DNA from 2 places in the Bradyrhizobium sp. SZCCHNRI3043 genome. Region 1 is predicted to be linked to the other one. Evidence: predicted binding sites of a transcription regulator. Region 1 holds the regulator's gene; the other holds the start of a gene.
The links. The regulator LexA, encoded in region 1, represses DNA repair genes until DNA is damaged. The targets are predictions, from matches to a motif close to TGTTCNNNNTGTGTTCNG.
Positions count from the first base shown of each region.

Region 2: the regulator LexA is predicted to act here: its motif matches at 2,531-2,548, upstream of QX124_RS14355 (single-stranded DNA-binding protein).

Region 1 covers NZ_JAUHID010000014.1:33,472-37,804, forward strand. Annotated here, with positions in the region: gene QX124_RS23535 (LysR family transcriptional regulator) at 1-152, shown strand, start outside; gene glp (gephyrin-like molybdotransferase Glp) at 385-1,596, shown strand; gene lexA (transcriptional repressor LexA) at 1,803-2,501, shown strand; gene QX124_RS23550 (hypothetical protein) at 2,761-3,201, shown strand; gene QX124_RS23555 (hypothetical protein) at 3,425-3,643, shown strand; gene QX124_RS23560 (ComEC/Rec2 family competence protein) at 3,598-4,333, opposite strand, start outside.
Region 2 covers NZ_JAUHID010000005.1:317,373-321,705, forward strand. Annotated here, with positions in the region: gene gyrA (DNA gyrase subunit A) at 1-1,242, opposite strand, end outside; gene QX124_RS14350 (DUF2306 domain-containing protein) at 1,413-1,811, opposite strand; gene QX124_RS14355 (single-stranded DNA-binding protein) at 1,870-2,370, opposite strand; gene QX124_RS14360 (outer membrane protein) at 2,832-3,587, shown strand; gene QX124_RS14365 (outer membrane protein) at 3,780-4,333, shown strand, end outside.

The DNA of each region.
Region 1 (4,333 bases):
GTCCCGCGCCGTTGAAGCTGCGGCTGCCGGCCGTCTCGATGGTCTGGCCGCTGCAGCTCGATCGTGATGCAGCATCGGTCTGGCTGCGGAACATGGTGGCGGACATCCTGCACACGACCGAGCGAGCAGCCTGTCGCGCGGCTGCGGGATAGAACGCGGGGCGGGAGCTAATCGGAACGGCGCATCGGCCAACGCCTTGGCACCGCGGTCGACCTTCTGCGCACTGATTGCAAGGTTTCTCGCGCGATCGTGAGGCAGCGGCCCGGACGCGGCCCACATCAGACGATCAGAAGGCAGGAAGCGGCCTGAGCCCTTGGCCGAGCCGTGCGCGTTCGGTTAGAAGGCGACTCATTCGATCTGCCGTCTCCGTCCGAAGGAACTCTCATGGCCCTGATGCCGGTGTCCGATGCGTTGTCCGCCGTGCTCGCCGGCGCCGAGCCGCTGGCCGAGGAGCTGGTGACGCTGGACGAGGCGTTTCACCGCATCCTGGCGCGGGACCTCGCGGCGCTGCGGACGCAGCCGCCCGAGGCGATGTCGGCGATGGACGGCTACGCCGTGCGCGCGGCGGACGCAGCCCAGGCCAAGGTGCGGCTGAGGGTGATCGGCGAGGTCGCGGCGGGGCGGCCGTTCGATCGCGTGGTCGGACCCGGCGAGGCGGCGCGCATCTTCACTGGTGGCGTTGTCCCTGAGGGCGCCGACGCGGTGGTGATCCAGGAGGACACGATCGCCGAAGATGGCCATGTCGTGATCAACGAGGCGGCCATCAAGGGCCGGCACATTCGGCCCGCGGGCGTCGACTTCCACCAGGGCATGGTGCTGCTGAAGGCGGGCCGCCGGCTCAGCGACCGCGACCTGTCGCTGGCGGCCAGCATGAATCATCCGGCACTGCCGGTGCGGCGCCGGCCGAAGGTGGCGCTGCTCGCCACCGGCGACGAGCTGGTGATGCCGGGCTCGACGCCCGGCCCGGGCCAGATCGTCTATTCCAACGGCTACGCCCTGCGGGCGCTGGTGCGCAGCGAGGGCGCGACACCGATCGATCTCGGCACCGCCGCGGATACGATGGAGGCCACGATCGCCGGGATCCGGCGGGCGCGCGAGGCCAAGGCCGACATCCTGATCACGACCGGCGGCGCCTCGGTCGGCGATCACGACCTGGTCAAGAAGGCGCTCGAAGCCGAGGGCGTCGAGATGGCGTTCTGGAAGATCGCGATGCGGCCGGGCAAGCCGATGATGCACGGACGGCTCGGCGACATGAGGGTGATCGGACTGCCCGGCAATCCGGTGTCGTCCTATGTCTGCGCCATCCTGTTCCTGGTGCCGCTGATTCGGCGGCTGCTCGGCCGCGACGAAGCTCGCATGCCACGCGAGACCGCCCTGCTCGGCCGCGAGCTGGGGGCCAACGATTCGCGCGAGGACTATCTTCGGGCGCGGCTCGAGGAGCGCGCCGACGGCACCCTGATCGCAACGCCGGTGACCCAGCAGGATTCGTCGCTGCTCGGCAATCTCGCGCTCTCGCAGGCGCTGGTGATCCGGCGGGCGTTTGCGCCGAAGGCCGCCGCCGGCAGCCCGTGCGAGATCCTGCGCCTGCCGAGCTAGGCCGTTTCCCCCGGCAAAGCCCGGCCCGTTCACTACAATTTAAGGATTGCGGAACACACATCGAACATATAGTGTCCGTTCATGATTTGTTTTTAGTATGTTGCGGGCGACGCGATGATGGTCCGACTCCAAGGCGCTCTCAGCCGGTTTGTGCTCAAGGCGCAGCTCCTGGACTCGGACGACAACAAACTGGGGACCAGGTCGAGATGCTGACGCGCAAACAGTACGAACTTCTGCGGTTCATCAACGAGCGGCTCAAGGAAGCCGGCGTGCCGCCGTCCTTCGACGAGATGAAGGATGCGCTCGATCTGCGCTCGAAGTCCGGCATTCATCGCCTGATCACGGCGCTCGAGGAGCGCGGCTTCATCCGCCGGCTGCCCAACCGCGCCCGCGCGATCGAGGTGATCAAGCTGCCCGAGCTGTCACAGGCCGCCAACAACCGCCGCGGCTTCACCCCATCGGTGATCGAGGGCAATCTCGGCAAGGTGCGCACCAGCACTCCCGCGCTGGACGATGGCGAGCGCCCCGTTGCGGTGCCGGTGATGGGCCGCATCGCCGCCGGTACCCCGATCGAGGCGCTACAGACGCGCAGCCACACCATCAGCGTGCCCGCCGACATGCTCGGCAACGGCGATCACTATGCGCTCGAGGTGCGCGGCGACTCCATGGTCGATGCCGGCATCCTCGACGGCGACATGGCGCTGATCCAGCGCAACGAGACCGCCGACACCGGCGACATCGTGGTAGCGCTGATCGACGATGAGGAAGCGACGTTGAAGCGCTTCCGCCGCCGCGGCGCATCGATCGCGCTGGAGCCGGCCAACACCGCCTACGAGGTCCGCATCCTGCCGCCGAACCGGGTGAAGATCCAAGGCAAGCTGGTCGGGCTGTATCGCAAGTACTGATCGCGGACGCGATCGGTCGATCGGCGACGGGCGCACGCGCTTCGCCGCCGATCGAAATTGGTCACACGCGAATGCACCTCAGGATGTGCAGCGCGGCATGCTCAAACGCTTGTGATCGCCCGCGGGCGCACGCGGTGCAGATCAGCGCAGAATTGCCGTGAAGCGCGCGCTAACATCACCATCGATGTCCACTCTGATAGAGGCCTGCGCCTGTCCGGGGGGAGCGTGGGTCGGCTATCTCTCAACGAGGAGCGATCCGATGTGTGACTACAGCCTCCATGCGGTTGCGTCCCGTCCCGCCAAGGTCGGCGAGACGTTGATCTCGATGACCTTCCGCGGCACCGCCACCCGCGGCTTCGCCCTCGAGAGCGAGCCGACCGTCGCCGTCTGCATGCTGCCCGGCACCGAGTTGGCATTTGTCGAGGACGTCCGCTACGACAGCCGCTGGCTCTGGACCCGGACGATCCGCGAGCGCGTCGCGAAGTTCAACAGCATCGAGACGCACATCCCCGATCGCCATCACGACGCGATCGAATTCGCCGACGGCCGCCACGTGCTGGTGACCCAGCTCTGCGAGGGCCAGCGCGTCACCGTGCTACAATTGCCGGTCAGCAAGCAGCCGGCCGAGCGCCGCCCGGGCATGGCGGAGGACGTTCCGGCTTCGCAGGCCACACCGATTCGCCGCATCAGCATCACCTGAGCGCCTGCGCGTCCGCATTTCTCTCGGTCATGAGCGAGCTTTCGGCCGGGGGAGATTTGGTTTCTGCAAGCGCAAGGTCCTTTCGGGCGAACCTCACGCTCCGGCATCGCATCGAATAGGAACGACATCCCTCGGCCGGCATTGTGTGCCGGGGGAGCTTGCCGCCGCGGTCAACAAGATCGATTGGAACAAGGCCGACCGGATCACCGAGCCCGGCCGCTACATGCTTGCGTTCGGATGGCTAACGGTCACGGTTGATGACATCGCCGTCTGGCAACGATATCCGGGCGCTGCGTTCACGCTGGTCGAAGGTCCCTCGCTGTTCGATGGACCCGACGACACCGAGTATCATCTCAGCACGTTGTATCATCTCAGCACGTTCGAGCTGTCCGGCGCTCAATCCTGCTCGCCCTGCTCCGTCTCCGGCGGCGTCGCGTCCTGAAGCCGCGACACCGGCGCACGCGGCGTCAGCGTCGTGTCGAACTCGCCGGCCTCGGCGGGCGCCGGCCACCACGGGCGGTCGGTGCCGCCGGCGCGCACCGGCGTGACGGAGAAGCCGGTGCCCCGCTGCACCAGCATCAAGGCGCCCTGCTGCTGCAGGCGCTGGCGATCGATGACGGCCGCCGCGCAGGATGACGGCGCGGCGCGCGCGGTGACGATCAGCGCGGCACGGGCGCAATCATCGTCGAGCGCCTCGGCGCGCAGGGTCAAGGCGGCGAATCGGCCGTCGACCATCGCGACCACGCAGCCCGCCTCGTCGCAGGAGACGCCATCGGCGAGCGATGAATCCGCCGGCAGCCGGGCATCGGCGTCGGCCGCGAGCCACTCCTTGGTGGCGAACACGTCCTTGCCGGTGCGCATCACATGCAGGCGTCCGTCACGACCGCGCACCGCCACCGCACGCCCATCGCCGGCGATCAGGACATCGGGCAGCGGCGTCGTGGCGGCCCACGCGGTGGCCACCACGAGCCCGACGGCACCCGACCAGCGCAGCGGTGTGCGCAGCAGGCCGATCAGGATGACGCCGAGGCTGGCCAGGATCAGCGGACCGATGCCGAAGCCCGGGATGCGCCCGACCGCGCCAGGCAGCGCCGCCACCCAGCGCGTCACCGCGATCATCCAGTCGATGCCG
Region 2 (4,333 bases), on a different contig from region 1:
CGTCGCAGGATCGGGCGAGGTCCTGATGACCCTGATGACCTCGTCGATATTGGCCACGGCCACGGCAAGGCCGACCAGGATATGAGCGCGGTCGCGCGCCTTGTTGAGCAGGAATTTGGTCCTGCGCGTGACGACACGCTCGCGGAACGCGACGAAGATCGTCAGCAGGTCCTTCAACGTCATCGTCTGCGGGCGGCCGCCGTCGAGCGCCAGCATATTGGCGGCGAAGCTCGTCTGCAGCGGCGTGAACTTGTAGAGCTGGTTGAGCACGACGTCCGGCACGGCGTCGCGCTTCAGCTCGACGACGACGCGGTAGCCGTCGCGGTCGCTTTCGTCGCGCAGGTCGGCGACGCCTTCGATCTTCTTCTCGCGCACCAGCTCGGCGATGCGCTCGACCATCGTGGCCTTGTTCACTTGGTAGGGGATCTCGGAGATGATGATCGCCTCGCGATCCTTGCGGATCGTGTCGATCGTCACCTTGCCGCGCATCATGATCGAGCCGCGGCCCAGATGATAGGCCGAGCGGGCGCCCGCGCGGCCAAGTATGATGCCGCCGGTCGGGAAATCCGGCCCCGGAATGATGTTGATGAGGTCATCGATCGTGAGCGCGGGATTGTCGATCAGCGCGATGCAGGCATCGATCACCTCGCCGAGATTGTGCGGCGGGATGTTGGTGGCCATGCCGACCGCGATGCCGCCGGCGCCATTGACCAGCAGGTTCGGATATTTGGCCGGAAGAACCGACGGTTCCTTGTCCGAATTGTCGTAGTTCGGCTGGAAATCGACGGTGTCCTTGTCGATGTCGTCGAGCAGCGGGATCGCCGACTTGGCGAGCTTGGCTTCGGTGTATCGATAGGCGGCCGGCGGATCGCCGTCGACGGAGCCGAAATTGCCCTGGCCGTCGATCAGCGGCACGCGCATCGAGAAGTCCTGCGCCATGCGCACCATGGCGTCGTAGATCGACTGGTCGCCATGCGGATGATATTTACCGATGACGTCGCCGACCACGCGCGCGGACTTGACGTATTTCTTGTCGGGCGTGTGGCCCTGCTCGTACATCGAATACAGGATGCGCCGGTGCACGGGCTTGAGGCCGTCGCGCGCATCGGGCAGCGCTCGCGACACGATCACGCTCATCGCGTAATCGAGGTAGGAGCGTTTCATCTCGTCGAGGATGGAAACGGGACGAATGTCGGAAGGTCCGCCCGGCTCGCCGGGCTTCTCATCTTCTTTATCGGACAAAGGGGATACCGGTCGGTTTTGACACGCGAAAATCGCTTGGAATCATATAGCGCAGGAGCGCGCCGCAGGCCACCCCCAAACCGAGGTGGGCCGCGCTTTTTCTGCTCGCCTTTCCAGGGACTTAACCACATGACGCGGCTCCGCGAGGCCTGCTCGGGAACCGTCTCTGGCTAGGGCCCGAAGACCACCTTGTGCATGATCCGTCCGGGCAGCAGCGTGAACACTCCGGCAATCACGAGGGCACCGGAAAACAGCGTGATCATGGCCCGGCGATGGGCCGCCACCCGATGGCGGTGCGCAGCCCACACCGCAAGCGGCAGCACGGCCAACGTGTAGAGCGACAGCAGGTGGATCGGGCTCCATGGCCCGACCAGCCGGATGGTGTGGATCCAGAACGAGCTGGCTGCAACGGCCGCCATGAGCGCGACCCAGACCCAGCCGATCGTTCGATGCGGCAAGGTCCCCTTCGGGGCCGCGAACTGGACGAGTCCCAGCGCAAACGCCGTCATCGCGGCGACGGCGTGCAGCAGGACGGCGGGTTCGGCGGCGAGCAGCGGTGCGAAGCTCATGCAACACCCCCGTGGTCAGACGGCAGCGGCCTGAACGTCGTGCGGCCGCCCCTGCGCCTCAGAACGGAATGTCGTCGTCCATGTCGCTGTTGCGTCCGCCACCGCCGGCCGAAGCGACCGCGCGGCGCGGCGGCGCCATCGACGGACCGCTGCTGCCGAAATCGCCGCCACCCATGTCATCGGAGAAGCTGCCGCCACCGCCGCCGCCCCGGCCATCGAGCATCGTCAAGGTCGAGTTGAAGCCCTGCAGAACGACCTCGGTCGAGTACTTCTCGACACCGCTCTGGTCGGTCCATTTGCGGGTCTGCAGCGCGCCCTCGATGTAAACCTTGGCGCCCTTCTTCAGATACTGCTCGGCGACCTTGCAAAGGCCCTCGTTGAAGATCACCACGCGGTGCCACTCGGTCTTTTCCTTGCGCTCGCCGGTCGCCTTGTCGCGCCACGTTTCCGACGTCGCAATGCTCAGATTGGCGATCGGCCGCCCATCCTGCGTACGCCGGATCTCGGGGTCCTTGCCAAGATTGCCGACCAGAATCACCTTGTTCACACTACCCGCCATCACCACTCTCCCGCGGTTCTCGATCATCGGACCGGCCGTCCACACCGGCCTCACGGCGTCCGGTGGCTAACCCTTCCTCTCGCGGCGGACCCTATACGGTTGCCGCGCGGTCCACCCGCCCTGTCCATTGCTTATCCACATATAGCAGGCGGAAGGCCATTGTTCCAGTTTTGTTCGCGCGCATATGTCTACAACCGTGCGTCGAGTTCCGCGGAACTCGATGGAACCGCAACTTCTCGCAATGGAACCCGCAAAAAGTTCCCTTATTCACGGAAAAGGGATTAACTTTCATCAAGTTAGCTCGCCGCACTTCCTCCTCGGCTGTGGCTTTTGGGAGACGGTATCCAGGGTTGAATAGCGTATATTTCTGGACGGATTGGGGCCGCAAGCGTGGTCGCACCAACTTCACAGAAGTGCGTCTCCGGGGACCAATTGGAGACGCCCAACGCGGGAGACTTGGGATGAAAAGAATTTTTCTCGGAGCTGTCAGCTTAATGGTTTTGGGGGCGCTGACGCCGGCGGGAGCCGCCGATCTCGCCGCCCGCCCGTACACGAAGGCCCCGGTGGTGGCGCCGGCGCCACTTCCGACCTGGGCCGGTTTCTATCTCGGTCTGCAGGGCGGCGGCGGCTGGGGCCGAAGCAACGAGACCTTCTTCGGAGCGCCCAATACGGCGATCTTTGCCGGCACTCAGAACTATAACACCAGCGGCGGCTTCATCGGCGGTGTGGTCGGCTACAACTGGCAGGTCGACAACATCGTGTTCGGTCTCGAGGGCGACTATCACTGGGCCGACATCAACGGCCGGTCGGGCGTCATCAACGCCGGTCTCGGCGATACCTACTTCACCAGGCTGCGCGGCTTCGGCGACATCAAGGGCCGCCTCGGCTGGGCTGCGGGTCCGGCGCTGTTCTTTGTCAGCGGCGGCGCTGCCGTCGGCGATCTCCAACACCGCTACGACGCAGCGCTCAATGGCGGCGCGGCGAATAGCTTCGCTCAGAATAACTGGCGCTGGGGTTGGACGATCGGTGCCGGCGCCGAGTACATGTTCGCGCCGAACTGGTCGGCCAAGGTCGAATACAACTATCTCGACTTCGGCAAGAGCTCGATTCAGTACAGCGCGGTTCCGGCCAATCGCTCCGAGTGGAGCGACACCGTGCACACCGTCAAGGCCGGCATCTCCTATCACTTCAGCGGCCCGATCGTGTCGCGCTACTGATTGCACGCGCAAATCGAATGTGTCGAAAGGCCGGCTTCGCGCCGGCCTTTTTTGTGTGCCAGAACCGGTACTTGCTGGGCCGTTGTGTCATTTGGGTGACGGCTTTTTACGACGGAAGGGGCTATCAAGGTCCGGCGGGTGGGCGTTGGTGAGAGTGTACGTGCGGGCGTCGGACTTGGTTTGGGGAATGCGATGAGAAGGCTGTTGCTGGGGGCGACAACTTCGCTGGCGCTGGGGATTGCGCCGGCCATCGCTGCCGACTTGCCCGCGCGCACCTTCACCAAAGCGCCTGCGATGATCACGACGATCTATGATTGGAGTGGCTTCTATATCGGCCTGAATGCCGGTGGCGCATCGGCCCGCACCTGCTGGACCAACAAGGTCAGCTTCGCCGGCGTGGCCGCAACCAACGCGGAAGGCTGCCATGATGCGACCGGCGCGCTGGCTGGCGGCCAGATCGGCTATCGCTGGCAGGCCGGCGGCTGGGTGTTCGGCGTCGAAGGCCAGGGAAACTGGGCCAACCTCAAGGGCAGCAACACCAGCCAGTTCGTCCCGCCCGTGACCAACCAGACCAAGATCAATGGGATCGGCTTGCTCACCGGCCAGATCGGCTATTCCTGGAACAACGTGCTCTGGTACGTGAAGGGCGGCGCCGCGGTTGCGGGTGAGAAGTACAACGGCCTGTCCACGGCAACCGGCGGTGTGCTCGACCAGTCCAGCGCCACGCGGTGGGGGGCGGCTGTCGG